DNA from 2 places in the Streptomyces sp. NPDC054770 genome. Region 1 is predicted to be linked to the other one. Evidence: riboswitches for the same ligand, from Rfam matches in the RefSeq annotation. Region 1 holds a riboswitch; the other holds the start of a gene.
What was found. Region 1 has a riboswitch for ZMP and ZTP ahead of ACWGKQ_RS03585 (bifunctional 5,10-methylenetetrahydrofolate dehydrogenase/5,10-methenyltetrahydrofolate cyclohydrolase). Riboswitches for the same ligand answer to the same signal wherever they lie in the genome.
Positions count from the first base shown of each region.

Region 2: linked by a shared signal. The riboswitch ahead of ACWGKQ_RS05900 (glycine hydroxymethyltransferase) and the one ahead of ACWGKQ_RS03585 (bifunctional 5,10-methylenetetrahydrofolate dehydrogenase/5,10-methenyltetrahydrofolate cyclohydrolase) in region 1 are both predicted to bind ZMP and ZTP.

Region 1 covers NZ_JBSHBL010000002.1:227,682-242,471, forward strand. The annotation lists gene ctaD (aa3-type cytochrome oxidase subunit I) at 1-390, opposite strand, end outside; gene ACWGKQ_RS03575 (RNA polymerase sigma factor) at 496-1,038, shown strand; gene ACWGKQ_RS03580 (CU044_5270 family protein) at 1,031-2,005, shown strand; gene ACWGKQ_RS03585 (bifunctional 5,10-methylenetetrahydrofolate dehydrogenase/5,10-methenyltetrahydrofolate cyclohydrolase) at 2,016-2,864, opposite strand; ZMP/ZTP riboswitch at 2,891-2,973, opposite strand; gene ACWGKQ_RS03590 (hypothetical protein) at 3,026-3,193, opposite strand; gene ACWGKQ_RS03595 (nuclear transport factor 2 family protein) at 3,181-3,546, opposite strand; gene ACWGKQ_RS03600 (hypothetical protein) at 3,720-4,016, shown strand; gene ACWGKQ_RS03605 (ABC transporter ATP-binding protein) at 4,077-5,843, opposite strand; gene ACWGKQ_RS03610 (rhodanese-like domain-containing protein) at 5,923-6,504, opposite strand; gene ACWGKQ_RS03615 (metal-sensitive transcriptional regulator) at 6,576-6,863, shown strand; gene ACWGKQ_RS03620 (sulfite exporter TauE/SafE family protein) at 6,852-7,604, opposite strand; gene ACWGKQ_RS03625 (rhodanese-like domain-containing protein) at 7,601-7,924, opposite strand; partial or broken gene ACWGKQ_RS03630 (MBL fold metallo-hydrolase) at 7,922-9,304, opposite strand; gene ACWGKQ_RS03635 (S-(hydroxymethyl)mycothiol dehydrogenase) at 9,524-10,612, shown strand; gene ACWGKQ_RS03640 (MBL fold metallo-hydrolase) at 10,612-11,241, shown strand; gene ACWGKQ_RS03645 (hypothetical protein) at 11,346-11,882, opposite strand; gene ACWGKQ_RS03650 (SDR family NAD(P)-dependent oxidoreductase) at 11,933-12,751, shown strand; gene ACWGKQ_RS03655 (pyridoxal phosphate-dependent decarboxylase family protein) at 12,737-14,131, opposite strand; gene ACWGKQ_RS03660 (L,D-transpeptidase family protein) at 14,325-14,790, shown strand, end outside.
Region 2 covers NZ_JBSHBL010000004.1:110,648-125,437, reverse strand. The annotation lists gene ACWGKQ_RS05955 (FAD-dependent monooxygenase) at 1-236, opposite strand, end outside; gene ACWGKQ_RS05950 (class I adenylate-forming enzyme family protein) at 233-1,792, opposite strand; gene ACWGKQ_RS05945 (AMP-binding protein) at 1,867-3,375, opposite strand; gene pabB (aminodeoxychorismate synthase component I) at 3,372-5,567, opposite strand; gene ACWGKQ_RS05935 (antibiotic biosynthesis monooxygenase) at 5,598-6,185, opposite strand; gene ACWGKQ_RS05930 (DUF3050 domain-containing protein) at 6,458-7,183, shown strand; gene ACWGKQ_RS05925 (DMT family transporter) at 7,164-8,042, opposite strand; partial or broken gene ACWGKQ_RS05920 (hydrolase) at 8,186-9,124, opposite strand; gene ACWGKQ_RS05915 (TetR/AcrR family transcriptional regulator) at 9,511-10,152, shown strand; gene ACWGKQ_RS05910 (hypothetical protein) at 10,149-10,550, shown strand; gene rocD (ornithine--oxo-acid transaminase) at 10,604-11,809, opposite strand; ZMP/ZTP riboswitch at 11,913-12,003, shown strand; gene ACWGKQ_RS05900 (glycine hydroxymethyltransferase) at 12,036-13,505, shown strand; gene trpS (tryptophan--tRNA ligase) at 13,649-14,662, shown strand.

The DNA.
Region 1 (14,790 bases):
GGCGTAGGCGAACCAGCCGAAGTCCGCGGCACCCTGCGGGGTGAGGAAGCCGCCGACCGCGATGGTGGAGCCGAGCAGGTAGAGCCAGTAGGCCAGCATGTTCAGGCGCGGGAAGGCCACGTCCGGGGCGCCGATCTGGAGCGGCATGATCCAGTTCGCGAAACCCGCGAAGAGCGGGGTCGCGAACATCAGCAGCATGACCGTGCCGTGCATCGTGAAGGCCTGGTTGAACTGCTCGTTCGACATGATCTGCAGACCGGGGCGGGCCAGTTCGGCGCGCATGAACAGGGCCAGCACGCCACCGACGCAGAAGAACGAGAACGCCGTGACCAGGTACAGCGTTCCGATCGTCTTGTGATCCGTGGTCGTGAGCCACTTGAGGTTCCTCATACCCCGCCTGTGTCCGGGCTGTGCGCAGCGGTCACACTCGACGGATGCGACGAGCGTCACGCGGAAGGCTGTGACGATCGGGACGGTGCCGGACATGAACGGGACATGAGCAACGACGAGATCTTCGCCGCTGCCTATCGCGAGCACTACTGGGCGGTCAGCCGCTATGTCGCGCGGCGACTGGACGGGCGGACCGGCGAGGTGGAGGAAGTGGTGGCAGAGGTGTTCACGGTGGCCTGGCGCCGCCGCGCCGACCTGCCGGCCGCCCCGCTGCCCTGGCTGTACGGCGTGGCACGCAACTGCCTCGCCAACGCGGTACGCGGGTACGGGCGCCGGCGCCGGCTGGTGGACCGGCTGGGCAACGACGACACCGCGCACGGACGGCACGTCGTGGCCAGCCCCGGCAGCGAGCCGCCCGGCGGCTGGGTGCACGAGGCGCTCGCCCGGCTGTCCCCGGCCGACCAGGAGGTGCTGCGGCTGACCGCGTGGGAGGAACTCGGCGTCGAGGACGTCGCCGTCGTCCTGCGCTGCGGGAAACGGGCGGCGGCGATGCGGCTGCACCGCGCCCGCGGCCGGCTCAGAGCCGAGATCGACCGACTGCGACCCCCCGCCGCCGAGGCCCTTCGCGAGGAACACCGCCATGGCTGACGAACTCGACCTGCTGCGCGCCGCCGACCCGGTGCCCGCCGACGGCCCGCACTTCGGCGACGGCCCCCTCGACCACACCGCCGAACGGCGCCTCGCCCGGCTGCTGGACGAGCCCCGCCCCGCGCGCCGGGCCCGGCCCCGGCTGGCATGGGGCCTGGTCGCGGCCGCCGCCGTGGTCGCGACCCTGCTGACGCTGCTGCTCGGCGGCTCCGCCGGCACCCCCGCGCTCGCCGCACCCCGGCCGCTGACCGTTCGCGCCCACTCCGTGCCCGTACCGCTCGCGGACGTGGCGAAGCTGGCCGCCGTGGCAGCCCGCGACGGGTCGCCGGCCCTGCGCCAGGGCACCCATGTGCAGTCCTGGAGCCTGGGCATGAGCGATGACAAGCCGCCCGTCACCCTCCCCGAGGAGAGGGTGGTGCGCTGGCGGGCCGACGGCAGCCACACCGAACTCGTCGTGGCCACCGACCCGAGCCGTCCCGGCCGCCCGGTCCTCACCGACGAAGGCGACACACCGCGGCTCGTCGAGGACGGCCATGTGCTCAGCCGCCGGACCTTCCCGCCGATGTGGGGCGACGCCCCGCCACTGGCGACACCCCCGCACGACCCGGCGAAGCTGCGCGCCTACCTCACCGAGCTGAACTACACCGACACCCTGAGCACCCCCGAACTCCTCGACGCCGCCGCTGAGTTGCTGGACAACTGGACGCTCGGCGCCCACGAGTCGGCGGCGCTGGCCGAACTCCTCGCGAAGGCCGAGGGGCTGCGGCCGGTGGGGGAGGTCACCGACCGGCTGGGCCGCACCGGGCAGGCCTACGTCTGCGACGACGGCTCCGGGGCGCGCCGCATGCTGATCCTGGACCCGGCCACCGGGACCGTCCTCGGCATGGAGGCCACGCTCACCCGGGCCGAGCCGGAGTACGGCGTGCAGGCCGGGGCCGTCATGCAGTACAGCGCCTGGATGCGCTGAGCCCCCCGCGTCACGCCCCGAGCTGCCGGGCGGCCGCCGTCACCGTCTGCTCCAGCAGCACGGCGATGGTCATCGGGCCGACCCCGCCCGGCACCGGCGTGATCAGCGAGGCCCGCTCGACGGCGGTGTCGAAGTCGACGTCACCGACGTTGCCCTCGTTGTAGCCGGCGTCGAGCACGACCGCGCCCGGCTTGAGGTCCTGGCCGCGGATCAGCCGGGGCCGGCCCACCGCGGCGACCACGATGTCGGCCTCGCGGACGGCCGCCGAGAGATCGCGGGTGCGGGAGTGGCAGTAGGTGACGGTGGCATCGCGGGCCAGCAGCAGCATGCCGGCCGGCTTGCCCAGGATCGCGCTGCGGCCGACGACCACCGCCCGCTTCCCGGCCGGGTCGACGTCGTACGCGTCGAGCAGGCGCAGGATGCCGCCGGGGGTGCAGGAGACGAAGCCCGGCAGGCCGAAGCTCATCGTCGCGAACGACGCGAAGGTCACGCCGTCCACGTCCTTCTCCGGCGCGATCGCCTCGAACGCGGCCCGCTCGTCGATGTGTTCGCCGACCGGGTGCTGGAGCAGGATGCCGTGCACCGCCGGGTCGGCCGACAACTCCCGCAGGACGGCGACCAGTTCCTCGGTGGTCGTGGTGGCGGGCAGGGCCACGTGCCGGGAGGCGATGCCGGCCTTGCGGCTGCGGTTCTGCTTCATCCGGACGTAGGTGACGGAGGCGGGGTCCTCGCCGACCAGCACGGTCGCCAGACACGGCGTGACACCGGTCCGTGCGGTGAGGTCGGCGGCCTGCTTCGCGGTCTCCTCGACGATCCGGCGGGCGACTGCGGTTCCGTCCATGAGGCGGGCCTGGGTCATGCGGCACACTCCTGAGCTGGTTCGACCTTGATCGCCCAGGCGCACGGCATCGACAGTGCGGACCGCTCCCCGGTGGTGCTCCACCTCAGCGCCAGTCACGGCCCGCACCCAGGGTAACCGAGCCGTCAGCGCTTCCCGCCGTCGGTGCGTGCTTCCCGCCGTCAGTGCTTCCGGCGGCGGTGCGGCGCCCGCAGGACCGTCCACAGCAGCACGGCGGACGCACGGCGACGCGGCCGGCGGGTGTGCCCCAGCGCCGCCCGCGCCGAGAAGGTCCAGGTCAACCGGGAACTGACCTGGACCCTCGCGGTCCTCCCGGCTACTCGTCCCATGCCTGGATCATGATCTGCTCGGCGATCTTGCCGTCGCGCAGCGTGATCATCGACTCGGCGAGCACCCGGACCCCGTCCTCGTACTCGCAGGACTCGCTGAAGGCGGCCTTGTCGCCCTGCACGATGCACTGGTCCAGCGTGTGCGTCATGTCGCGGCTGTAGACGTCGTCCAGCAGCGCGGCGATGTCCCTGCGGCCGTGCAGGACCTTGGGGTGACTGGGCTGGGTGTTGCGGTCGATGATGCGGATCTCGGCGTCGTCCGCGTAGAGCGCGAGAAGGCTGTTCCCGGTGTTCCCCTCTATGGCCCGGCGCAGCGTGTCGGTGTCGAACGTGGAACCGGTCGCGGTGCCCATGGTGACCTCCTGCGGGAGCCCGCGACCCGATGCGGAGCAGGCCGCGCGAGCCCCTCACATCGAGCGTCCTCCGGCTCACCGGGCTCGGCAAGCGCAGGCCGTGCGCTCCGCCTGACGGGTGAGGGGGACCGGCTGCCCGTGTCCGGCGCGGCGCCGGGGGCGTTGCTGAGGACATGATCTCAACACGACGTATCGTCGCCGCCGTCGGTCTCGCCGTCGGGGTCACCGGCCTCGCCGCGCCGCTGGCGAACGCGGCCGACGCGAGCGCGCAGCACCCCGGGAAGGTCACCGCGCTCGGCGTGCTCGACTCAATCTCCCGCAGTGACATCCCGGCGGAGTACCGGGGCAGGATGCCGAAGGTCTCGGAGCAGGTGCAGGGGCTGAACGGAGTCCACAAGCTCGGCGAACTGCACCAGGTGACCGACCTGGCCGCGCCCGCCATGGGACTGGTGCCGGGCATCGAAGCCTGACCCCGCCGCACACCGAGGGCCGTCCCGCGCAGGGGCGGCCCTCCTCGTTGCCCGTCGTCCTCAGTGCTCCGAGGCCAGGAACTGGGTCGCCGCCAGCTCCGCGTACAGCGGATCCGCCGCCACCAGTTCGCGGTGCGTGCCCACCGCGCGGACCCGGCCCGCGTCCATGACGACGATCCGGTCCGCCATGGTCACCGTCGACAGCCGGTGCGCGACCACCAGCACCGTGGTCGACCGCGCCACATCGGCGACCGTGTCCCGCAGCGCCGCCTCGTTCACCGCGTCGAGCTGCGAGGTGGCCTCGTCCAGGAGCAGCAGCCGGGGCCGGCGCAGCAACGCCCGGGCGATCGCGACCCGTTGGCGCTCGCCGCCCGACAACTTGGTCCCGCGATGCCCGACCAGGGTCTCCAGCCCCTGCGGCAGCCGGGCCACCAGACCGTCGAGCCGGGTCGTCTTCAGCACCCGCGCGACCGCGTCCTCGTCCGCCTCCGGGTTGCCGAGCAGCAGGTTGTCCTTCAGCGTGCCCGACAGCACCGGAGCGTCCTGTTCGACATACCCGATGGCCGAGCGCAGCAGCGGGAGTTCCCAGTCGGCGACCGGGCGGCCGTCCACGGCGACGGTGCCGGACTCGGGGTCGTAGAACCGCTCGATCAGCGAGAACACGGTGGTCTTGCCCGCGCCGGACGGCCCCACGAACGCTGTCATGCCCCGCGCGGGGACGTCGAAGCTGACGCCGTGGTGGACGTACGGCAGGTCGTCGGCGTACCGGAAGCGCACGTCGGTGAAGGCGACGGCGGCCGGTTCGGCGCCGGCGGACGGCAACTCGGCGGGCCGGGCCGGGAGTTCGGCGGGCAGCCGCAGCGCCTCCTGGATCCGGGCGAGCGCGCCGGCGCCGGTCTGGTACTGGGTGATCGCCCCGACGACCTGCTGGATCGGCTGCATCAGGTAGAAGACGTAGAGCAGGAACGCCACCAGCGTGCCCACGCCGATCGCACCGGTCGCCACCCGGGCCCCGCCCACCGCGAGCACCGTGATGAACGCCAGCTGCATCGCGAGTCCCGCCGTGTTCCCCGCGGCCGCCGACCACTTGGCGGCCCGCACGCTCTGCCGCCACGACTCCTCGGCGGCCTCGTGCAGCGCCAGTTCCTCCCGGTGCTCGGCGCCCGACGCCTTCACCGTGCGCAGCGCGCCCAGCACCCGCTCCAGCGAGGCCCCCATCACCCCGACCGCGTCCTGCGCCCGGCGGCTCGCCCGGTTGATGCGCGGCACGATCGTGCCCAGCACCGTGCCCGCCGCGGCGATCACGACGAGCGTGACGCCAAGCAGCACGGGATCGACCACCCCCATCATCACCACGGTGGCGACCAGGGTGAGTCCGCCGGTGCCGAGCGCGACCAGCGAGTCCGTGGTGACCTCGCGCAGCAGGGTGGTGTCCGAGGTGATCCGCGCCATCAGGTCACCGGGTTCGGTACGGTCCACGGCGGTGATCCGCAGCCTGAGCAGGTACGACGACAGGGTGCGCCGCGCCCCCAGCACCACCGACTCGGCGGTGCGTCTGAGAACGTACGAACCCAGCGCGCCCACCCCGGCGTTGGCGACCACCAGGCCCGCCATCGCGAGCAACTTGGCGGTGATGGAGCGGTCGTGGGACAGGTCGTCGATCAACCCCCGGGCCACCAGCGGCAGCAGCAGCCCGGTCGCCCCCGTCACCAGCGAGAGCACCGCACCCGTCAGCAGGGCCCAGCGGTGCGGCCGGACATAGGAGAGAAGCAGCCGCAGCACGGGCTCTTTCGGCTCTCTCGTCGGAACTGCGTCTGCGGCGGTCACGGTGCTCCTCGTCCGGCGGCGGGCGGCGCCCGCCGACGATCCCCAGGCTACGTCGGCCGCTTCCGGCTCCGGCGTCCGCTCAGCCGCGGGCGGAACCCAGGGCCGCGAGGGTCGCGTCGAGGTCCGTCGCGCGGGGCCGGTTGTGCGGCAGCTTCGCCAGCAGCGCGGCCATGCCGCAGGTGTCGCTGACGGCCGAGAACACCAGGCCGCCCGCCACGCCGGCGGACAGCAGCAGCCAGGCCGGGTGCAGTTGCCCGAGACCCAGCCCGGCGAGGACGACCGTCCCGGCGGTGAGCCGGACCTGGCGCTCCATGGCCCATGCCGTACGGGACGCGCCCGGCGGACGGTGGAGTTCCTGACCGCGCCCGGCCCAGCCGCGGGTGCCGCCGGTGAGGGTGGCCGCCGGGATGCCGTGCCCGGCGAGGACCGCCCGGGCGGTCTCGGCCCGGGCGCCGGAGGCGCAGACCAGGAGGAGCTCGCCGCGTGCCGCGCGCAGCGTGGGCAGGGCCCGGGGCAGGGTGTCCAGAGGGATGTTGTGGGCGCCCGGCAGGTGACCGGAGGCGAACTCGCCGGGGGTGCGGACGTCGACGACGGTCAGCTCCGGCAGGCGGGCGAGGACGTGCTCGGGGTCGAGTCTCGGGTGCGAGGGCGTCGTGGGCATGGGGGTGCGATCCTTCCCGGAGGTGGTGAGCAGCGGGGTAACATACCCCTACGGGTATGTGAGGAGTGGTTGTGGAGCTTCAGTTCGAAGGCGATGAGCTCAAGTCGGTGCTGAACCGGCTGCGCCGGGCGCAGGGCCAGATCTCCGGAGTGATCAAGATGATCGAGGAGGGCCGTGACTGCGAGGACGTGGTCACCCAGCTCGCCGCCGCCTCGCGCGCCCTGGACCGGGCGGGCTTCGCGATCATCGCGACCGGGCTCCAGCAGTGCATCGCGGATCCGGGGCGCGGCGGCTCGGACGGCGAGACCACCGAGCAGATGAAGGCACGGCTGGAGAAGCTGTTCCTGTCACTGGCCTAGCGCGTCGGCCAGCATGAACGCGGCCACCGCGAGCAGCGCGTAGGCGAAGAGCCGCTGGAGGGTGCCCGCGGACAGCCGGGCCGCGAGCCGTCTGCCGTCCCAGGCGCCGAGGACCGCGGCCCCGGCGAACGGGCCCACGGCCGACCAGTCGACGTCCGCCGCCGAACCGGCGCGCGCCGCCAGCGCGGTGACCGAGTTGATCGTGATGACCAGCAGGCTGGTGCCGATCGCCGCGCGCATCCGCAGCCCCACGACGTTCACCAGGGACGGTACGGCGAGGAATCCGCCGCCCACACCGAGCACCCCGGTCACCGCGCCGAGACCGGCGCCCGCCCCGGCCACCCGGGACGCCCGGGCCGGTGCCGGCGTCGTGGACCCCGCGGCCGCCGGCGACAGCATGCGCAGTGCCGCCACGGCGGCGAGCACCGCGAACGCCCCGGTCAGCAGCGCCGCCGGCAGCTGCCGGGAGACCGCCCCGCCGACCGCCGCCGGCACCACACCGGCCGCCGCGAACACGGCACCGGCCCGCCACCGCACCGCGCCCTCGCGGGCGTGCGCGACGAGTGCGGTGGCCGAGGTGACCGTGACGACGACCAGGCTCGCGGTGGTGGCCGCGGCGGGGGTGAAACCGAGCAGATAGATCAGCGCCGGTACGGCCAGCACACTGCCGCCACCGCCCAGGGCCCCGAGCGCCAGCCCGGTGACGGCCCCGGCGCCGAGCGCGAGCACAAGCGCGCTCATCCGGGGGTGACCTCGGCGCTCACCGCGAGGCCCGCCGCGCGCCAGGCGGTCATCCCGCCCACGACGTCCACCGCGTCCAGCCCCCGGGCGGTCAGCAGCGCCGCCGCCTCCCGCGAACGCCGTCCCGAGCGGCAGATCACGACGAGCGGGCGGCCCGCGGCGGCCGGCGGCAGCGGAGCCCCGGCCACCAGCCCGGAGAGCGGGGCGTGCACTGCCCCCGGCGCGTGTCCGGCCGCCCATGCGTCGGCCTCGCGGACGTCCAGCAGCACGGCATCAGCGTCCGTGCGTTCCCGCGCCTCGGCCGGGGTGAGCCGCGCCATCGGCAGCCCGGCCGCGCGCGCCGCCGCGAACCCGTCGTCGACGGCGACCACGGCACGACCGGCCGCGTCGAGGAGCGAGGCGGCGACGGCCGCCCGCATTCCGCCGGCGCAGTGCACCCACACCGTGCCGCCGGGTATCTCTCCGAGCCGCTCCCGCACCTGGTGCAGGGGTATGTGGAGGGAGCCCCGGAGGTGGCCGTCGGCCCGTTCGGTGTCCCGGCGCACGTCCAGGACGACGACGTCCCGTGTCCCGTGTGCCGCCAGCTCCGCGAACGTGGCGCGGGGGAAGGAGCGGGGCCGCTCGCCCGCGCGCAGCCAGGCCCGGGGAGTGCCGGTGGCGGCCGCGGCCGGGCGGTCGATGCCGACGCGGGTCAGTTCCCGCTGGGCGGCGGCGAGCTGCGCGGCCGACTCGGCGAGCAGGGTGACCGGTCTGCCCCAGGGCAGCAGCCAGGCCAGATGGGTGGCGAGCCGCCCGTCGGCCTCGAAGTTGAGCGTGCCGGCGACATGCCCCTCGGCGAACGCCACCCGGTTGCGCAGGTCCACCACCCATTCCCCGGCCGCCAGCCGTGCCGCGATCTCCGTCGCGTCCGCCCGGTGCGGCGGCGTGAGGTCGACGGGGGCCGGGCCCCGGGAGTTCAGCGGGCCCATGTGGGCGTAGTAGGCCGGTACGTCGTCGAGCCGGGCCAGCAGGCCGGCGACGAACGTGTCGACGTCCTTGACCAGCGCCTCGTTCACCGCGCGCTCCCGGCCGACGGTGCTGGCCGGGCCGGACGCGTCCCCGGCCGAGCAGAAGCTGCCGAAGCCGTGGGTCGGCAGCACCGCGGTCCCGTCCGGCAGCTCGGCGGCCAGCCGGTGCGCCGAGGCGTGCTGCGCCCGGGCCAGCTCACCGGTGAGCCGGGGCTCCACCAGGTCGGGCCTGCCGACGGTGCCGATCAGCAGCGAGCCGCCGGTGAAGACGGCCACCGCGCGGCCGGTCTCGCGGCCGGTCTCGCGGCCGGTCTCGCGGCCGGTCTCCTCCAGGACGTACGACGTGTGGTGCGGGGTGTGCCCGGGGGTCGCCAGCGCGCGCAGCGCAAGCCCCGCCTCGATCTCCAGCACGTCCCCGTCGGCCACCGGCACCCGCTCGTACGCCACCCGCGCCCCGGCCGGCACCACGTAAGCGGCCCCGGTCAGCCGGGCCAGCTCCAGGCCGCCGGAGACGTAGTCGTTGTGCACGTGCGTCTCCACGACATGCGTGAGCCGCACCCCGCGCCGGGCGACGGCCGTCAGCACCCGGTCGACGTCCCGGGGCGGATCGACCGCGGCGGCGCCGTGCGCCCCGCCCGCCAGATAGCCGCGGTTGCCCAGTCCTGGCACCTCGATGGTGTCGATGAAGGACACGACAGCACTCTCCTCTCCTCGTTCCCCGAGGTGAATTACCCCCTGGGGTATATCTAGCACCGTAGCAGAGGTACCCCCGGGGGTATGTGGCGAAGAGGGTGAGCACCACGGACGGTGGTCGTCCGGGAAGATCCGCGACGAGCGATGCGTGCCGTCGCTGATCGTTCCCGCGTAGGGTCGGAAGCCAGCACGGCAGCAGAGCGACGAAAGGGCAGGTCCATGGCGCAGGAAGTACGCGGCGTGATCGCACCGGGCAAGGACGAGCCCGTGCGGGTCGAGACGATCGTGGTGCCGGACCCGGGGCCGGGCGAAGCCGTCGTACAGGTGCAGGCCTGCGGGGTCTGTCACACCGACCTGCACTACAAACAGGGCGGGATCAACGACGAGTTCCCCTTCCTGCTGGGCCACGAGGCAGCCGGGGTCGTGGAGTCGGTCGGCGAGGGCGTCACGGACGTCGCGCCCGGTGACTTCGTGATCCTCAACTGGCGTGCGGTGTGCGGGAACTGCCGGGCCTGTCTGCGCGGCCGGCCCTGGTACTGCTTCAACACCCACAACGCGAAGCAGAAGATGACCCTCGCCTCCACCGGGCAGGAGCTCTCCCCGGCGCTCGGCATCGGCGCCTTCGCCGACAAGACGCTGGTCGCCGCCGGACAGTGCACCAAGGTCGACCCGGCCGTCTCCCCGGCGGTCGCCGGGCTGCTCGGCTGCGGGGTGATGGCGGGCATCGGCGCCGCGATCAACACGGGCGGCGTCGGCCGGGGCGACTCGGTCGCCGTGATCGGCTGCGGCGGGGTCGGCGACGCCGCGATCGCCGGGGCCCGCCTGGCGGGTGCCGCGAAGATCATCGCCGTCGACATCGACGACCGGAAGCTGGAGAAGGCCCGCTCCCTGGGCGCCACCCACAGCATCAACTCGCGCGAGAGCGACCCGGTCGAGGCGATCCGCGACCTGACCGGCGGCTTCGGCGCCGACGTGGTCATCGAGGCGGTCGGCCGCCCGGAGACCTACCAGCAGGCCTTCTACGCCCGCGACCTCGCCGGCACCGTCGTCCTGGTCGGCGTGCCCACCCCCGAGATGAAGCTCGAACTGCCGCTGCTGGACGTCTTCGGCCGCGGCGGCGCGCTCAAGTCCAGCTGGTACGGCGACTGCCTGCCATCCCGGGACTTCCCCATGCTCATCGACCTGCACCTCCAGGGGCGGCTGCCGCTGGACGCCTTCGTCTCCGAGACCATCCAGCTCGACGAGGTGGAGAAGGCGTTCGAGCGGATGCACCAGGGCGACGTGCTGCGTTCGGTGGTGGTGCTCTGATGACCACGCGCATCGAACGCCTCGTCACCTCCGGGCAGTTCACCCTCGACGGGGGCACCTGGGACGTCGAGAACAACGTCTGGATCGTCGGCGACGAACGCGAAGTGATCGTCATCGACGCCGCGCACGACGCCCAGGCCATCGCCGAGGCGGTCGACGACCGCGTCCTGAAGGCGATCGTCTGCACCCACGCCCACAACGACCACATCGACGCCGCGCCCGCCCTCGCGGACCTCACCGGCGCCAAGATCTGGCTGCACCCCGACGACCTGCCGCTGTGGAAGCTCACCCACCCCGACCGCGACCCCGACAACCACCTGTCCGACGGGCTGGTCATCGAGGCCGCGGGCGCCGACCTGACCGTGCTGCACACGCCCGGCCACGCGCCCGGCGCCGTCTGCCTCCACGACCCCGGCCTGGGCGTCGTCTTCACGGGCGACACCCTCTTCCAGGGCGGCCCCGGCGCGACCGGGCGGTCGTACTCGCACTTCCCGACGATCATCGACTCCATCCGGGACAAGCTGCTCACCCTCCCGCCCGAGACGAAGGTCCTGACCGGGCACGGCGACCCGACCACCATCGGCGCCGAGGCCCCCCAGCTGGCGGAGTGGATCGCCCGGGGCCACTGAGCCGACCCGGCGGACGGCGTCCGCCGGGAGAAGCAGGAGACGACACGTGATGTCAGGCTTCCGCGAGAAACCCGCCACCGGCTACCGCGGAACCGGCACGCCCCTCAGCCGCCGGAATCCGGCCGGGTCGGCCAGAGCGCCGGGTGCCCCGGAGGCAGCGCGAGATCCTCGCGTACGGCGGTGTAGTAGCGCTCCCGGCAGGCCCGCTGCCGTGCCAGCAGGTCCTGCCAGGCGTCCGGGTCGACCGTCCCGGCGCGCATGAACCGCTCCATGGCCATCACCGCGGTCACCCAGTGCCGTGCCTGCTCCACCACCTCCCGGCTGCCCAGCATGATCAGCGCCTCCCCGGCCGGATCACGGCCGTCCGTGGCCGCCGCCAGCTGCGGCTCGGCCTCGGCCGGGGAGATCGGGTGCGGATGCGGATCGTTGCCGAGATGGGCCGCGACGCGGTAGGTGAGGTTCACCGTTTTCTTCAGCGCCCGCGCATAGTCGCTGTACACCGCCAGCCGCCGCTCCTCCCAGCGTGCCTCCTGCTCCCGCCGGAACCGCACCCGGTCGCCCCGCACCACCGCGAGATACGAACCGAGCGCGCCGATCACGACGCCTATGAGGGCCGGGAGTTGCTGCAAGAACGAGGACATGTGCGCACGCTATCTGTCCTGTTGATCGTCCGACCCGTACGGTCGTCGTCATGACCGGACTCGATCGCTTTGCCGGACACGGAGTTCTCGTCACGGGCGCGGCCCGCGGCATCGGCGCGGCCGTCGCCCGCCAGCTGGCGGAAGAGGGTGCCAGGGTGCTGGCGACCGACCGGGACCTGCCCGAGGCGGAGCGGACGGCGGCCGCGCTGCGCGAACAGGGCCTGGCGGTCACGGCGTTCGCCTGCGACGTCGCCGACCGCGACTCGGTGGAGGCCGCCGTCGCCCGTGCCGTCGATGCCTTCGGCAGGCTCGACGTCCTGGTGAACTGCGCCGCGCACTGCACCCCGGACGTCCCGCTCTTCGAGGACCAGCCGGACGACGGGTGGGCCCTGGACCTCGACATCACCCTCACCGGCGTGTACCGCTGCTGCCGCGCCGCCCTCCCGCACCTGGCCGCCTCCGGCCGGGGCGCGATCGTGAGCATCGGCTCCGTCAACGCCGAGGCCGACTTCGGCAACCACGCCTACAGTGCCGCCAAGGCCGGTCTCGCCTCGCTGACCCGCACCCTCGCCGGGCGCGCGGCGGCGCGCGGGGTACGGGTCAACCTGGTGGAGCCGGGCACCGTCCGCACCTCGGCCTGGGCGGACCGGGAGGACGAACTCGCCGCCCTCCGGCCGCTGTACCCGCTCGGCCGGGTCGGCGAGCCGGAGGACATCGCCGCGGCCGTCGCCTTCCTGGCCTCCCGCGACGCCGCCTGGATCACAGGTACCACCCTCCGCGTCGACGGCGGGCTCACCGCCGTCAACAGCGGGTTCCACGCAGCGCTGCGGCCGCACCGGGAGGCCCGGCGCGGGTCAGAGAGCGGCTGAGGCGGCAGCGAGGACGGCCAGTACGCGCCGGGTGTCGTCCTCGGTGGTCCGCCAGTTGCTGAACGCCGCCCGCAGCGCCGGGACCCCGCCGTACACCGTCGGCGTGAGGAACGCCTCGCCGGACGCGGCGACCGCCCGGGCCAGGGCGGCCACCCGCTCCTGCGTGGGCTGCTCGGCGAGGGTGAAGCAGACGACGTTGAGCCGGACCGGGGCGAGCAGGCGCAGGGCGGGCAACTCCCCGATGCCGGAGCCGAGCCGGCGCGCCTCGGTGACGTTGCGCTCCACGATCTCGCGGTGCCCGTCCCGGCCGTACGCGGTCAGCGCGAACCAGGCCGGCAGCGCCCGCATCCGGCGGGAGTTCTCCGGGGTGAGGTGCAGGAAGTCCGGGGTGTTGGTGGGCAGGCCCAGGTAGGGGGACTCGTTGTGGAAGACGGCCACCTGGAGGTCGCGGCGGCGGGTGAACTGGACGGCCGCGTCGTAGGGGACATTGAGCCACTTGTGCAGGTCCACACAGACCGAGTCGGCCGCGTCCAGACCGGCGACGAGCGGGGCGTGGGCGGGGGAGAGGGCGGCGAAGGCGCCGAACGCGGCGTCCACGTGCAGCCAGAAGCCGTACCGCTCCTTGAGCGCGGCGATCGCCTGCAGGTTGTCGAAGTCGACGGTGTTCACCGTGCCCGCGTTGGCGACGACGATCGCGGGCCGCCCGCCCAGTCCGGCCAGCGCCGCGTCCAGCGCGGTCACGTCCACCGCCTCCCGGCCGCCGGGCAGCAGCGGCACCGGACGCAGCCGGTCCCGGCCGATGCCGAGCACCGACAGCGCCTTGCCCACACTGGAGTGCGGGCTGCCGGAGAGCACGTCGACCGGGCCGAGCGCGGCGGCCCCCGCCCGGGAGACGTCGACCCCGAGCCGCTCGCCGAGCCATTCCCGGGCGATCGCCAGGCCGACGGTGTTCGACATCGTGGCCCCGGTCACAAACGCCCCGCTGTGCGCCTCGCCGAGCCCGAACAGCTCGGCCAGCCAGGCCACGGTCTCGCGCTCCAGGGCGGCACCCCAGGAGCCGGCGTCCCCGGACAGGTTCTGGTCGTAGGCCGAGGTCAGCCAGTCGCCGGTGAGGGAGGCGGGGGTCACACCGCCGGTGACGAATCCGAGGTAGCGTGGCCCGGCCGAGGCGGACATTCCCGGCGCCCATCGCTCGGTGAACCGGGCCAGTGCGCCGGCACCGCCCTCTCCCCGCTCGGGCAGCGGCGCCCGCGCGGGCGCCGTCGCGAGCGCGGCCACCGGCCGTTCGGCCGACCCGGCCGCCGCGCGGGCGGCCACGTCGCGGGCGGACTGGAGGAGTTCGGGAAGCCGGGCGAGATCGTCGGCGAGTGCGGGATGCATGAACCGCAGACTAGGTCGGCCACGACGCTGTGGCGCGGTCCACTTCCGGGTAGGTGGACCGATGCCGGCAGCGGCGGCCGCGGCGGCGAAGTTAACCGTTTCGTCACAGCCTGACCAGGGCTACAACCAATGCCGGGCATCGGCCGGTCCAGTACGACGAGACCACAGGACAGGAAAAGGAGACAGACGTCATATGGGGGACATACGCAGACGAAGTGCCGTAGTGCTCGGTGTCACCGGGCTTGTGGCGCCGCTCACGCTCGCTCTCACCTCCGCTCCGGCGCAGGCCGCGAGCTGCACCACGCAGGCCGGGCCGTACCAGAAGCAGGTGGAGAAGTTCCTCGGGCGACCGGTCGACGGCAAGCAGTCCGCGGCGGACTGCAAGGCGATCAAGGCATTTCAGGACAAGCACGGAATAACGCCTGACATCGGTTACGCCGGCCCGGTCACCTGGGGCGTGATGGACCTGATGAACAAGCAGAAGGCCGTCGGGAACAAGCCCAACAAGGACGGCAAGTGCCCCACGAACAAGGGGCGCATCGCCTGCGTCAACCTCACGCTCCAGCTGAGCTGGATCCAGGACGGCAGCAAGCTGGTCTACGGCCCGGTCCCGGTCCGTACCGGCCGTGACGGGTACGAGACCCGGACCGGCCTGAAGA
Region 2 (14,790 bases), on a different contig from region 1:
AGGGTCCGCCTGGTGTGCCAGGTCCGGCCGTACGAGGTGATCTCGGCGGCCAGCCCCGGGCGCATCGCGTCGAGCAGCGCGAGGGTCTCGCGGTGCACGAACAGGGCGCGGCTGCCCGGCCGTTCGCGGTCCTCGGGGTCGGCCTCCAGGAGGAGCACCGGCAGTCCGTGCGCGCGCAGCGCGAGCGCCGCCGACAGGCCCACCGGACCGGCGCCGACCACGACGACCGGGGTCATGCGCGCACCCCCTCCGCCAGCATCCGGGTGATCTCCACCCGCTTCACCTTCCAGGTCGCGGTCATCGGCAGCTCCTCGAACCGCCACTGCCGGGGCTCGGCCATCGCGGGCAGGTCGGCGGTCGCCGCCCGCCAGCGTTCCGGGTCCAGCGGCCGGTCCCCGCGCACGCACACCACCGGGACCGGCTCCCGGTCCGCGCCCGGCACGATGACCACCTCACGCAGCTCCTCCAGCCGGTCCATCAGGGTGTCCTCGACCTCCAGGTTGCTGTGCACGGAGTCGATCCGGTCGATCTCCCGGTCGGTCAGGTACAGCGCGCCCAGCCGGCTCCGGTAGCCCAGGTCGCCCATCTGCCACCACTCGCCGTCCAGCTGTCGCTCGTACTGCTCGCGGGCGCCGAGGTAGGTGAGGATGCGGCCCCGGGTGCGGGCCTCGATCCGGCCGGGGGTGCCGGGCGCGGCGGGCAGGCCGTCGGGGCCGGTGACACGGACGCTCGTGAAGCCCGGGATGCCGATGCCGACCCGCCGCCCGTCCGCGCGGGCCGCGCTCCGGCGCGTGAACCACTGGAAGGCGACCGGCCCGGTCTCGCTCTGCCCGTACAGCTGGAGCAGCCACGGGCTGCGGCGCCTCGACGCGTCGAGCAGCCGTCGTACGGTGCGCGGATGGATGGCGTCGAACGTCGAGCCGTACGACCTGACGCGCGACAGCGGGGCGCCGGGCGCGTCGGCCAGCTCCTCCCACAGCACGAAGGTGTTGGGGTGGGTCTCGACGATGCCGGGGCGGTGCCGGGCCAGCATCGGGCCGACCCTCGCCGGGTCGGGGTCGGTGATCAGCAGCAGCGGGCTGCCGTAGTGCAGCAGGACGCCGAGCAGGTGGTAGAAGCGGGAGTGCACGAAGGACATGTGCAGGGCCGCGACCTCGCCGCGGGTGGGCCAGCCCATCGCCTGCTGCGGGACCAGCCGGTTCCACATGGTCTGCGGGCAGTGCACGGCGAGTTTGGGGACGCCGGTGGTGCCGGAGCTGTGGGTGATCAGGGCGGGTTCGCGCGGGTGCAGCCGGATCGGCGCCGGGACCTCGGCGCCGCTGTGCTCCGCGAGCGAGACCACGCCGGGCACGCTGTCCACGGTGAGGGTCTGCCGGACCAGGCCCCTGACCTCCAGGCCGGCCAGTTTCGCCCCGTCCGTGACCAGCCACGGCCGCCGGAGCCGGGCGAGCAGCTCGCCGACCACCTCGCCGGCCAGCGCGGGGGAGAGCAGTACGGGCACCGCGCCGATCCGGGAGACCGCGCAGGTCAGCAGCACGATGTCGACGTTGTCGGTCTTGTGCACGACGACCTGCTCGGCGGGCCGCACCCCGGCCGCCCACAGCCGCGCCGACAACTCCTCGACCGCGTCGGCCAGTTCCGGATAGCTCAGGCGGACCCCGAGGTCCGGGTGGGTGCCCAGGGGCCGGTCCAGGGTGACGAACACCCCGCCGTGCCGGTCGGCCGCCCGCCGGAACAGCGGGCCCAGATAGAACCCGCGGTCACCTATGAGGGACACCTGCGACTCCTGCATGGGGACGTGCCTTTCGGTCAGGTCGGTCAGGTCGGTCAGGTCGGTCGGGTCGGTCGGGTCGGTCGGGGCCGGGGTCACCAGGCGCCCCGGCGGACCAGATGGCGGCGGAGTTTCCCGGTCGGGGTGCGGGGCAGGGAGGGCAGCAGGCTGACGCTGCGCGGGACCTTGAAGGCCGCCAGCCGTTGCCCGGCCAGCCGCAGCAGCTCCTCCTGGAGCCCTTCCGGGGCCGGGGTGACGGCGGGGACGACGAAGGCGCGCAGCCGCCCGGTGCCGGTCCCGTCCGGGACCGCCGCGACCGCGACCTCCCGCACCGCCGGATGGGCGCGCAGCACGGCCTCCACCTCCAGCGGGGAGACGGTGATCCCGCCGACCATCTCCATGTCGTCGGTACGGCCCAGGTGCCGGTAGGCGCCGTCGGGTTCGCGGACCGCCCGGTCGTGGGTGGCCAGCCAGCCGCCGACCAGGGTGCGCGCGGTGTCCTCGGGCCGGTTGAGGTAGCCGGGCGTCACCGTCGGCCCGCGCACCCACAGCTCGCCCTCGTGGCCGTCCGGCACCGGGCGCCCGTCCCGGTCGCGCAGCTCCACCTCGAAGCCGGGTACGGGACGCCCGACGGTGCCGGGGTGGTTGTGGCCGAGGCTGTTGGCGCAGAAGGCGTGCCCGGCCTCGGTGGACCCGATCTGCTCCAGGACCGGCGCGCCCAGCAGCTCCGCGACCCGGGCGCCGAGCCCGTCCGGCAGGCCCTCGCCGGCCGACACGGCGGCCCTTACGGAGGCGAAGCACGCCTGGTGCCCGCTGCCCCGGTCGGCGACCAGCGCCGCGTACGCGGACGGCACCGAGTACAGCAGGGTCACCCGGTGCCGGGCGACCAGCTCGTCCACGGCACCGGGCGCCGGACGCCGGTCCACCAGGACCGCACTCGCCCCCGAGAACAGCGGGAAGACGAAGGCGTTCCCGAAGCCGTAGGCGAAGTACAGCTTGGAGACGGACAGGGTGACGTCGTCCGGGGTGATGCCGAGCAGCCGCCGTCCGATGAGGTCGTGGTACGCGGCCGGGTGGGCGTGGGTGTGGACGACCCCCTTGGGTCTGCCCGTCGTCCCGGACGTGTACTGGACGTACAGCGGGCCGTCCGCGTCGACCGGGTGCGCGGGCGCAGGTTCGGCGGCCGGGGCGAGCGCGAGCAGCTGGTCGGCGCCGAGCCGGGCGTGCCTGGCGAAGCGGTCCTCCAGTCCTGGGCCCGTCAGGCAGAGCACCGCCTCCGTGTCGGCGGCCATGAACGCGTGGTCGGCGGCCGGCAGTTCCGGGTTGACCAGGACGGCGACGGCCCCGAGCCGGGCGACCGCGAGGAAGGCCACCACCCAGGCGATCGAGTCGGGCAGCGCGAGCACCACCCGGTCGCCGGGGGCCACGCCCTGTGCGGCCAGGACGGTGGCGGCCCGCGCCCCGAGGTCGTGCACCTCGCCGTGGGTCCAGGCGCGATGGCCCTGGTGGAAGGCGGTGCGGTCGTGCCAGCCGTGCCGTTCGGCGAGGAGGGGCAGCCGTGCGGCGAGGTTCTCGGTGTCCGTGCGGGACAACGGCAGTGTCATCGGGCGGCCTCCTCGACGGCGTCCGCCGCGGCCGACGGGGTGTGCTCCCGCAGCGCCCGCATCTGCGCGGCCGTCTTCAGCAGCATCTCGTCGTACTCGGCGGCCGGGTCGGAGTCCAGGACGATCGCCCCGCCCGCGCCCAGCCGCATCCGGCCGCCGGCCAGCACGGCCGTACGGATGACGATGCTGAGGTCCGCGCCGCCGCTGCACCCGAGGTAGCCGAGCGCCCCCGAGTACACGCCCCGGGCCTCGGTCTCCAGCGCGTCGATGATCTCCATCGTGCGCAGCTTCGGGGCGCCGGTCATCGACCCGCCCGGGAAGCAGGCGCGCACGCAGTCCACGGCGTCCGTCCCGGCCCGCAGCCGTCCGGTCACGGTGGAGACCAGCTGGTGCACGGTCGCGTACGACTCGGTGGCCATGAGGCGGGGGACCCGCACGGTTCCGGTACGGCAGACCCGGCCCAGGTCGTTGCGGAGCAGGTCGACGATCATCAGGTTCTCGGCGCGGGTCTTGGCGTCCGCGGCCAGCGCGTCCCGCAGCCGGTCGTCCTCGAACGGCGTCGCCCCGCGCGGCGCGGTCCCCTTGATGGGCCTGGCCTCGGCCACGCCGTCCCGGGTGATCCGCAGGAACCGCTCCGGCGAGGAACCGGCCACGTCCAGCTCGCCGAAGCGCAGGAAGGCCGCGTACGGCGCCGGGTTGACGCGGCGCAGCTGCCGGTAGAAGGCGTACGGATCGGCCGGGGCGGGCAGCCGGGCCGCGTTGGTCAGGCAGACCTCGTAGCTGGTGCCGGCCCGCAACTCCCGCCCGCAGGCCTCGATGTCGGCGAGGTAGGCCGCCCGGTCGCGCACCAGCCACGGCTCGGCGGCCGCCAGGTCCGGCCCCGCGGCGGCGGGCGGGGCGGGCCGGGGGGTGTTCGGGGCCAGGAAGGTGAGCTGGGCCAGGGTCGTCTCCAGCCACTCCGCGGCGTCCCGTGCGGCCTGCGGGGTGTCCTCCGCCAGGCAGACCGCGTAGGTGACGTCCTCCTCGTGGTCCACGGCGATCAGCCGGTCCGCGAACAGCCAGCAGGCGTCCGGGGTGTCGGCCTGGTGTCGGTTCGGGGAGCCGCAGTCGGCCTTGGTCTCGTAGCCGAAGTAGCCGACGTAGCCGCCGGTGAAGTCGAAGGGCAGCCCGTCCGCGTCCACCCGGCGGCTGCCCAACTGCCGCTTCAGGTAGTCGAAGACGCTCGCGGACACCTTGCGCGGCGGCCGTCCGGCCCGCTCGACCACACACCGGCCGGCCGTGACGTCGTAGCGCACGAACTCGGCGAGCGGGCCGCTGCCGTCGCCCAGGAAGGAGAAGCGCGAGCGGCCCTCTTCGACGAGCGAGCTGTCCAGCCAGAACGCGCGGGGCGCGGCGGCGAAGAGGCGCCCGAAGGCGGCCTCCGTGTCGACGGCACCGGCGATCTTGCGGGTGTGCAGGCGGTACGCGGGCCCTTCGCCGTGGCGGGGGCGGGGGATGGCCGTACCGGACTGGGGCCCGGCCGCGCCAGCCGTGCCTGCCGCGCTCGCCGCGGCCCTCGGCCGGGGGATCGCCGCCTCGGCCGGCGGGACGGCGGTGTTCTTGGTGCGTGCTCTGCGGGCCCGGCGGGCGGTGAGGTTGCGGAAGTTCACCAGCATGCGGTGGCCGTACTCGGTGAGTGCCGACTCCGGGTGGAACTGCACGCCCCACAGCGGCCGTTCGCGGTGCCGCAGCCCCATCAGGACGCCGTCCTCGGCCCAGGCGGTCGCCTCCAGGGCGGCGGGCAGCGGCTCGTGGACCGCGAGGGAGTGGTAGCGGACGGCGGTGAAGCCCTGGGTCAGCCCCTCGAAGAGGTCCCGCCCGTCGTGCCGCACCCGGGTCAGGTGCCCGTGCCTGGGCTGCGGGGCGGGCGCCACCCGGGCGTTCTCCCCGAGCGCGATGCCCTGGTGGCCCAGGCACACCCCGAGCACGGGGACCGTGGCCTCCGCGATCAGCCGGGCGCCGATACCGAAGTCACGGCCGTCGCCCGGATGCCCGGGTCCCGGCGACACCACCACGTTGTCGAACTCCGCGAGAGCGGGCGGTGCCTGCTCGTCATTGCGGATCACCACCGGTTCCTCGCCGTTCACCTCGGCGATCAACTGGAACAGGTTGTAGGTGTACGAGTCGTAATTGTCGATGAGCAGGGTCTTCACCCGCCCACCTCCCTCGGGTCGTTCCCGGGCCTATGCGGCCCGTCGTTTGTGCCGCCCGCGCAGCGCCTGGAGCGGGGGATACAGCCATTTCTTGAAGAAACGCTGTAGTCGCGGCATGAGAATCCACGTGACAAGCGCTGTCACGCAGAGGCAGAGCACCAGGGTGCGAAGGAGCGGATTGACGCCGCCGAGATAGGGCAGCACGATCAGATTGAACAGCAGGACCGGCGGAAACACCGCGCTCATGTTGATGAACCACAGTTTCCATTTCGCCGGCGGGGTGGTCGGCGGCGGTGCGGGCGGCGGCCCGGTCAGCGAGTCGAACCACTCCTTCGACCCCCGTACACTACGGCGCCCGGTGGGCCGGGCGATGCCGTCCGCGCGGGTCTCCCACTGGCCGCGATCTGGGGAGTTCTCCCAGGCCAGCGCCGAGTCCTCGGTGGCGAAGCGATACACGACATGCCATTCCGCCTCCTGGTCGACTAGGACGCCGCCGCCGAGGAACCCCGGCCGGCGGGCGCTCGCGCCCAGCATGGCCCACCCCCAGGAGTGGAAGTCGGCCTCACGACCCGGCATCACGTGATAGGCCACGGTGACGGTGACGGGATTACTGGTCACGGTGTCCTTTACGGAATCGACACAACCCGCGTTCAAAGATTCAACGAGTTTTTCCGGTGTCCGGATCGTTACTTTTTACAGCGCTTTCTGTGCGCTTGCCGTGGTCTGCTGCCGACTACTTCCGGTAACTCCCCCGTAATTCTGGAAAGTGCTTGCCTGGCCGGTCGTGAAAGTTGCAGGATCGCCGTCCCAGAACGAAGGAGGACGCCATGTCGAGGTACGTCTGGAATTTGACCGAAGAGGGTCGACAGGCAATCGATCAGGCGCGTTCCATGATCGAACCTGCGCGAAAAGAAGTGACCTCGCATCCCATTTACCAGCGAATATCGGACCGGGCGCACCTGGCCGTGTTCATGGCCCACCACGCGTTCGCCGTCTGGGACTTCATGTCCCTGCTCAAGTCGCTCCAGCGGGAGCTGACCTGCGTCGACGTCCCCTGGGTGCCCCGCGGCTCCGCGGTGGCCCGCCGGCTCGTCAACGACATCGTGCTGGTGGAGGAGAGCGACGCCCTGAACGGCGGTTTCACCAGCCATTTCGAGCTGTACCGCGCGGCCATGGCCGAGGCGGCGGCCGACACTGCCGCGCTCGACACCTTCATCGCCCTCGTCGCGGAGGGCCACGACGTCCCGGCGGCCCTGCGGGTGGCTCGAGTTCCGGCTCCCGCGGCCGAGTTCGTCCGCACGACCTTCGGCATCATCGCCGACCGCCCGCTGCACTGCCGGGCCGCCGCCTTCGCCTTCTCCCGCGAGGACCTGATCCCGGACATGTTCGACCAGGTCATCAGGGAGGAGGGGACCGACCGCTTCCCGCTCTTCCGGGACTACCTCGCCCGCCACATCGAGGTCGACGGCGAGGAGCACACCCCGATGGCCCTCCAGATGGTCGCCGACCTGTGCGGCACCGACGACCAGCGCTGGCACGAGGCCGTCGACACCGTCCTCGTCGCCCTGGAGGCCAGGTCCCGTCTGTGGGACGGCATCACGGACGCGATGGGCTGACCGGTCCGGCCGCCTCGGTGCCGGTGTCTTCGGGGCCGGTGTCCTCGGTGCCGGGCGCCTCCCCGAAGCGGGCCAGCGCCAGCGCCCCCGCCACGGCCACCGCGAAGCCGAGCACCGCGAGCCAGGTCAGGCCCTCCCGGGTCCGGTCCCCGAGCCATACGACCCCCACCGCCGCCGGGCCGATCGTCTCGCCGACGACCATGCCGGCCGTCGCCGTGGTCACCGAGCCGCGCTGGAGCGCCGAGGTCAGCAGCATGAAGGCGGCGCCGCCGCCGACCAGCAGCGCATAGGTCGCGGGGTTGGTGAACAGCCCGGCCGGCCGCAGGGTGTCGATCAGCCGTACCGACACCTCGACCACCCCGAACCCGAACCCCGCCCCGAGCCCCAGCAGCAGGGCCCGCCCGCGCCCCGACAGCCGCCCGCCGGCCAGGCCGAGCAGCAGGACCCCCACGGCCGTCCCCAGCATCACCCACTTCAGCGTCGTCGACCCGGCCCGGTCCCCCTCCGGCCCCGACGCCAGCCCCAGCATCGCGAGCCCCGCGCACACCACCCCCACCGCGGCCCACTCCACCCCGCTCAGCCGCACCCGCAGCAGCCGTGCCGCGACCACCGCCGTCACCGCGAGGCTCGACGCCAGGGCCGCGCTCACCGCGTAGATGGGCAGCGACCGCAGCGCGAGGATCTGGAACACGAACCCGAGCCCGTCCAGCCCCAGTCCGACGACATACCGCCACTGCCGCACGGCCCGCAGCAGCAGCGCGGCCTCCCCGCCGGTGCCGTCACCGGCCGCCCGCGCGGCCATCGCCTGCAGGACCGTCGCCGTACCGAAGCAGATCGCGGCCGCGAGGGCGCACACCATTCCAAAGAGCACAAAGGGACTGTAGGGGAGCGGAGCATGCCGTGATCGGGAGGGGAGTAAGAAGCGGGCCCGGGGCGACCCCGGACCCGCTCCTTCCCCTTGCGCCCCCGTGTCTCCGGGGAGCTCGGGCCCCTCGGAGGTCAGCTCGCGCCGGCCAGCCAGGCGGTGGCGTTGAGGGCGAGGGCGGCGTTGGTGGCGCCGGTGTCGTTCCAGCCGTCGTACAGGGTGTTGCCGGACTGGCCGGTGCCGTCGTCGATCGGGGAGCTGTCGCCCCAGAAGGCGACCCGGCCGCTGCCGAAGGTGCTGGTGGCGAAGAACGCGCCGGTGTTGCCGGAGTAACCGCTGCGGTACACCAGGCCCTTGACGTTCGCGTTGTCGGAGGGCTTGAGCGTCGCCGTCGTCCCGTCGGCGATCAGGCTCTTGGTGACCGTGCCGAAGCCGCCGTGCAGCACCGCGTTGCTGCTGTCGCTGATGGCCTTCGGGTAGCCGGAGCTGATGTCCAGCGAGTCGATCGAGAAGCCGAACGGGTCGGTCGAGTCGACGCTGTTGTTGGTCATCAGGTCGTTGAGGATCTCCAGCGCGTCGTAGCCGTCGTTGTTGCGGTCGGCGCCGGTGTGGTCGGAGATCATGAAGAGACCGCCGCCGGCCTTCACGAAGTTCATGATCGCCGTCTTCTCGGCGGTGGTGAACTTGGTGTTGGGCTCGGGCAGCACCAGCGCGTCGAACTTCGACAGGTCGGTCGTCGACGAACCCCCGTACGTGAGGGCGCTCGTGGCGGTCTTCAGGCTGTAGTCACCGGTCTTCTGCAGGGCGATGCCCCACGACGACAGCGCGCCGGTCCAGTCCTTGTCGGAGGACGGGGAGGAGTCCTGGGCGAGCGGGTCGGGCTTGCTGGTGGAGACGATCCAGTCCGCGTTGCCGGCCTCCTCGGCGTGGCCGTCGTCGAACAGGACGCGGTACGTGGTGGCCGCACGGGCGGGGGTCGCGGCGCTGGTGGCCTGGACGGCGGCACCGGCCGCGATCAGACCGAGCACGGCCAGGGCCGTGGTGAGTTCGCGGCGCGGGGTGGCGAAGCCGGGCATCTGTCATTCCTCCATCGGTGGGGGGTGCGAGAGGGATGGCGGTGCGGGTGGTGCGTCGTGGGTCGCTCTGCGCGCGTAGAAAGATGCGTGGAGGGACCCGTGGAGAGAAATGCGGTTCTGCCGGTAGGACGTGTTCTGCGCGCGTAGAGTCCGAAGTTGATCGTTCATCCACGGGCAGTTGGACGGTACCGGCGGGACTCGGTGCGCCGACAGGAGCCCCGGCCGCTTCACATGATTTTCTTACCTGTGCATGACAACTCTGCGATCCCTCGGTGTCGATCATGGCCGGATTCGGACTCTTGTCCGGCGCCTCCGGTGGTCGCTACTTTTTGAGCAGTCGCTCAATCCAGTTGCTCAATCCAGTCGGTCAATCGAAGGGGCGCGGTGTGGCCAGAGCCGGAGGGAAGAGGTCGGTCGAGCCGTCCGGGAACGCCAGTTCGGCGGCGACGCGAGCGGCGCTGGTCGCGGCGGCTGCCGACGCACTGCGCGAGGTGGGTTTCGCCGGGGCCAGCGCGCGGGAGATCGCCCGGCGCGCCGACTGCCAGCAGTCGCTGGTCTTCTATCACTTCGGTTCGGTGGCCAAGCTGCACCTGGCGGCCCTGGACCAGGTCAGCGGTGCGCGCAACGCGCGCTACCAGGCGATGGTCGACGAGTCCAAGAGCATCGGCGACCTGGTCCGGGCCGCCAGGGCGGTCTTCGACGAGGACCTGGACCAGGGGCACGTGACCGTACTCGTCGAGATGATCGCCGCCGCCCAGTTCACCCCCGAACTCCGCCCGGAGGTCGCCGCCCGGATCCGTCCGTGGCGCACCTTCGCCGCCGACAGCGTCCGCGAGGCACTCGCGGGCTCTCCCGCCGCCCGGCTGATGCCCCCCGAAGAACTCGCGCACGCGATCGTCGCCCTGTACCTGGGCCTGGAGATGCTCGCCAACCTCGAAGAGGAACGCGAGCCCGCACTGGCCCTGTTCGACCGTGCCGGGAAGATCGCTTCCCTCCTGGACATCTTCAAACGGAAGAAGAAGACATGACCGGCAACAGACGCGCCTGGCTGCTCTTCACCGGATGGCTCCTGACCGGAGCCTGCTACCTGCTCGCCCTCCTCACCGCGCTGTCGGTCGGGATCTTCGTCCTGCCGGTCGCCGTGGCCGGCACCGTCGCGCTGGCCACGCGCCGGGACACCCGGCGGGGCCTGCCCGGCCTGCTGTCGGGTGCGAGCCTGCCCCTGTTCCTGCTCGCCTACCTCAACCGGCACGGCCCCGGCACCTACTGCACCAGCTCGGCCACCAGCAGCAGTTGCACCGACGGCCTGCTCGACCCGTGGCTCCTGCTCGCCGCCGGCCTGCTCGTCCTCGTCGCCGGACCCGTGCTGTTCCTCAGGGCTCGGCGACAGCCGGTGAACAGCCCCGCGCCGAGCGTCTCCGAGTAGTCCGCCGAGCGCTGCGCTGGTTGTGCGGTTCGTCCGTTCGTCCACAGATCCGCTCAGGCGCTCAGCACCCCCCACAACTGCTCGATCCCCCACTCCAGGTCCTCCTCCGCCACCACCAGCGGCGGCGCGATCCGCACCGTCGCTCCGTGCGTGTCCTTCACCAGCACCCCCCGCTCCATCAGCCGCTCCGAGACCACCCGTCCCGAGCCCACCCCCGGGTCCACGTCCACCCCCGCCCACAGCCCCCGCCCCCGCACCGCCGTCACCCGGCCGCTCCCGGCCATCTCCGCCAGCCGGCGGTGCAGCAGTTCCCCCAGCTCGGCCGCCCGCTCCTGGAACTCCCCGGTCCGCAGCATCGCGAGCACCTCAAGACCCACCGCACAGGCCAGCGGGTTCCCCCCGAAGGTCGACCCGTGCTCGCCGGGCCGGAACACCCCGAGCACCTCCGCGTTCGCGACCACCGCCGACACCGGCAGCACCCCGCCCCCCAGCGCCTTCCCGAGGACGTACACATCCGGTACGACGCCCTCGTGCTCGCACGCGAAGGTCCGCCCGGTCCGCCCCAGCCCCGACTGGATCTCGTCCGCGACGAACAGCACCTCCCGCTCCCGGGTCAGCTCCCGCACCCCCGCCAGATAGCCCTCCGGCGGCACCACGACCCCCGACTCGCCCTGGATCGGCTCCAGCAGCACCGCCACCGTGTTCTCGGTCAGCGCGGCCCGCATGGCGGTCAGGTCCCCGTACGGCACGATCTGGAAGCCGGGCGTGTACGGACCGAAGTCCGCCCGGGCCTCCGGATCCGTGGAGAAGCTGATCACGGTCGTCGTACGCCCGTGGAAGTTCCCGCCCGCGACCACCACCTTCGCCATCTCGGCCGGCACCCCCTTCACCCGGTAGCCCCACTTCCGGGCCGTCTTCACCGCCGTCTCCACCGCCTCCACCCCGGTGTTCATCGGCAGCACCATCTCCATCCCGCACAGCTCGGCGAGCTCCGTGCAGAACGCGGCGAACCGGTCGTGGTGGAAGGCCCGCGACGTCAGCGTCACCCGCTCCAGCTGCGCCTTCGCCGCCGCGACCAGGCGCGGGTGGCCGTGCCCGAAGTTCAGCGCCGAGTAGCCGGCCAGGAAGTCCAGGTACCGGCGCCCCTCGACATCCGTCATCCAGGCGCCGTCGGCCGTCGCGATCACCACCGGCAGCGGGTGGTAGATGGGCGCGCTGTGCGCGTCGGCGGCGGCGATGAGGGCTTCCGTAGTGGTCACGGCGACTCCAGGGGGCGCGGCGGAATGATCCCTTTCCTACCCTCTGCCCCTGCCCGACTGGTGGACGCCACGGCCCCCGGGCCCGGCGTGCCCGGTAATGTGACCTGCGGGCCGTGACTGGCGCGCTGGGATGGGACCGACCATCGGGGAGCGGCCCGTGTTGTGACCGAGTGCCGTGCGCCTGGGCCGAACCGTGAATGCCGAACGCCATGTCCGGAGGTCCTGAATGTCCGACAAGTCCGTGTCCGACACGTCCGCGCCCCTGTCCACCGAGTCCACCGCCTACCGCGCCGCCCTCGACGTGATCCGCGCGGTCGAGCCGCGGGTCGCCGACGCCATCGGCCAGGAGGTCGCCGACCAGCGCGAGATGCTCAAGCTGATCGCCTCCGAGAACTACGCCTCCCCGGCGACCCTGCTCGCCATGGGCAACTGGTTCAGCGACAAGTACGCCGAGGGCACCATCGGCCGCCGCTTCTACGCCGGCTGCCGCAACGTCGACACCGTCGAGGGGCTCGCCGCCGAGCACGCCCGCGAGCTGTTCGGCGCGCAGCACGCCTACGTCCAGCCGCACTCCGGCATCGACGCCAACCTGGTCGCCTTCTGGGCCGTCCTCGCCGACCGCGTCGAGGTCCCCTTCCTCCAGAAGACCGGCGCCCGCCAGGTCAACGACCTCTCCGAGGCCGACTGGGCCGAGCTGCGGCAGGCCTTCGGCAACCAGCGGATGCTCGGCATGTCCCTGGACGCCGGCGGCCACCTCACCCACGGCTTCCGCCCCAACATCTCCGGCAAGATGTTCGACCAGCGCTCGTACGGCACCGACCCGGCCACCGGCCTGATCGACTACGACGCGCTGCGCGCCCAGGCCCGCGACTTCAAGCCGCTGATCATCGTCGCCGGCTACTCCGCGTACCCCCGTCTGGTGAACTTCCGGATCATGCGCGAGATCGCCGACGAGGTCGGCGCGACCCTCATGGTCGACATGGCGCACTTCGCGGGCCTGGTCGCCGGCAAGGTCCTGACCGGCGACTTCGACCCGGTCCCGCACGCCCAGATCGTCACCACCACCACCCACAAGTCGCTGCGCGGCCCGCGCGGCGGCATGGTCCTGTGCGACGACTCCCTCAGGGACCAGGTCGACCGCGGCTGCCCGATGGTCCTCGGCGGCCCGCTCCCGCACGTCATGGCCGCCAAGGCCGTCGCCCTCGCCGAGGCCCGGCAGCCCGCCTTCCAGGACTACGCCCAGCGCATCGTCGACAACTCGCGTGCGCTCGCCGAGGGCCTGATGCGCCGGGGCGCCACCCTGGTCACCGGCGGCACCGACAACCACCTCAACCTGATCGACGTCGAGACGTCGTACGGCCTCACCGGCCGCCAGGCCGAGACGGCCCTGCTCGACTCCGGCATCGTCACCAACCGCAACGCGATCCCCGCCGACCCGAACGGCGCCTGGTACACCTCCGGCATCCGCATCGGCACCCCCGCCCTCACCACCCGAGGCCTGGGCACCGCCGAGATGGACGAGGTCGCGGCCCTGATCGACCGCGTCCTGACCGCCACCGAGCCGGGCACGACGAAGTCCGGCGCTCCGTCGAAGGCCTCCCACGTCCTGGACGAGAAGGTGTCGACGGAGATCGCCCAGCGCGCGACGGACCTGGTGGCGGGCTTCCCGCTGTACCCGGAGATCGACCTCGGCTGATCACCGCCGTAAGGGGCAGCGCCCCGTCAGGGGCGCGGGGAACTGCGCGGTCGGCCCCCACCGGCCCGCAGTCCCCCGCGCCCCGAAACCACCCCACCCCTCATGGGCCCACCACCCCCTCCCCCTCTGAGAGAATGGTGAGCATGGCCTCTGACCGACCCCGCGTGCTCTCCGGCATCCAGCCCACCGCCGGCTCGTTCCACCTGGGCAACTACCTCGGCGCCGTCCGCCAGTGGGTAGCCCTCCAGGAGTCCCACGACGCCTTCTACATGGTCGTGGACCTGCACGCGATCACGGTCCCGCAGGACCCCGCCGACCTGCGCGCCAACACCCGGCTCGCCGCCGCCCAGCTGCTCGCCGCCGGCCTGGACGCGGACCGCTGCACCCTCTTCGTGCAGAGCCACGTCCCCGAGCACGCCCAGCTCGCCTGGGTCATGAACTGCCTCACCGGCTTCGGCGAGGCCAGCCGGATGACCCAGTTCAAGGACAAGGCCGCCAAGCAGGGCGCGGACCGCGCCAGCGTCGGCCTGTTCACGTACCCGATCCTCCAGGTCGCCGACATCCTGCTCTACCAGGCCAACGAGGTGCCGGTCGGCGAGGACCAGCGCCAGCACGTCGAGCTCACCCGCGACCTCGCCGAGCGCTTCAACGGCCGCTTCGGCGAGACGTTCACGATCCCCAAGCCGTACATCCTCAAGGAGACGGCGAAGATCTACGACCTCCAGGACCCGTCGATCAAGATGAGCAAGTCGGCGTCCACGCCGAAGGGCCTCATCAACCTCCTCGACGACCCGAAGGCGACCGCGAAGAAGGTCAAGAGCGCGGTCACCGACACGGACACCGTGATCCGCTACGACGTCCAGAACAAGCCGGGCGTCTCCAACCTCCTCACCATCCACTCCACCCTCACCGGCAAGTCGATCGCCGAGCTGGAGCAGGAGTACGAGGGCAAGATGTACGGCGCGCTCAAGACGGACCTCGCCGAGATCATGGTCGACTTCGTCACCCCGTTCCGGGAGCGCACCGAGCAGTACCTGGACGACTCGGAGACCCTCGACTCGATCCTCGCCAAGGGCGCGGAGAAGGCCCGGGCCGTCGCGGCCGAGACCCTGGCCCAGGCCTACGACAGAGTCGGTTTCCTGCCCGCCAAGCACTGAGCGAAGCGAAGCGCTGCACATCACTTCGGCCACGGCTGCCCGGGAGGCGGCCGTGGCCGTACAGTCGATAGCCGGACGCCCGGGTACGAACCCGACATGCGTCCGCCCACCACGACCGACGGGAGATG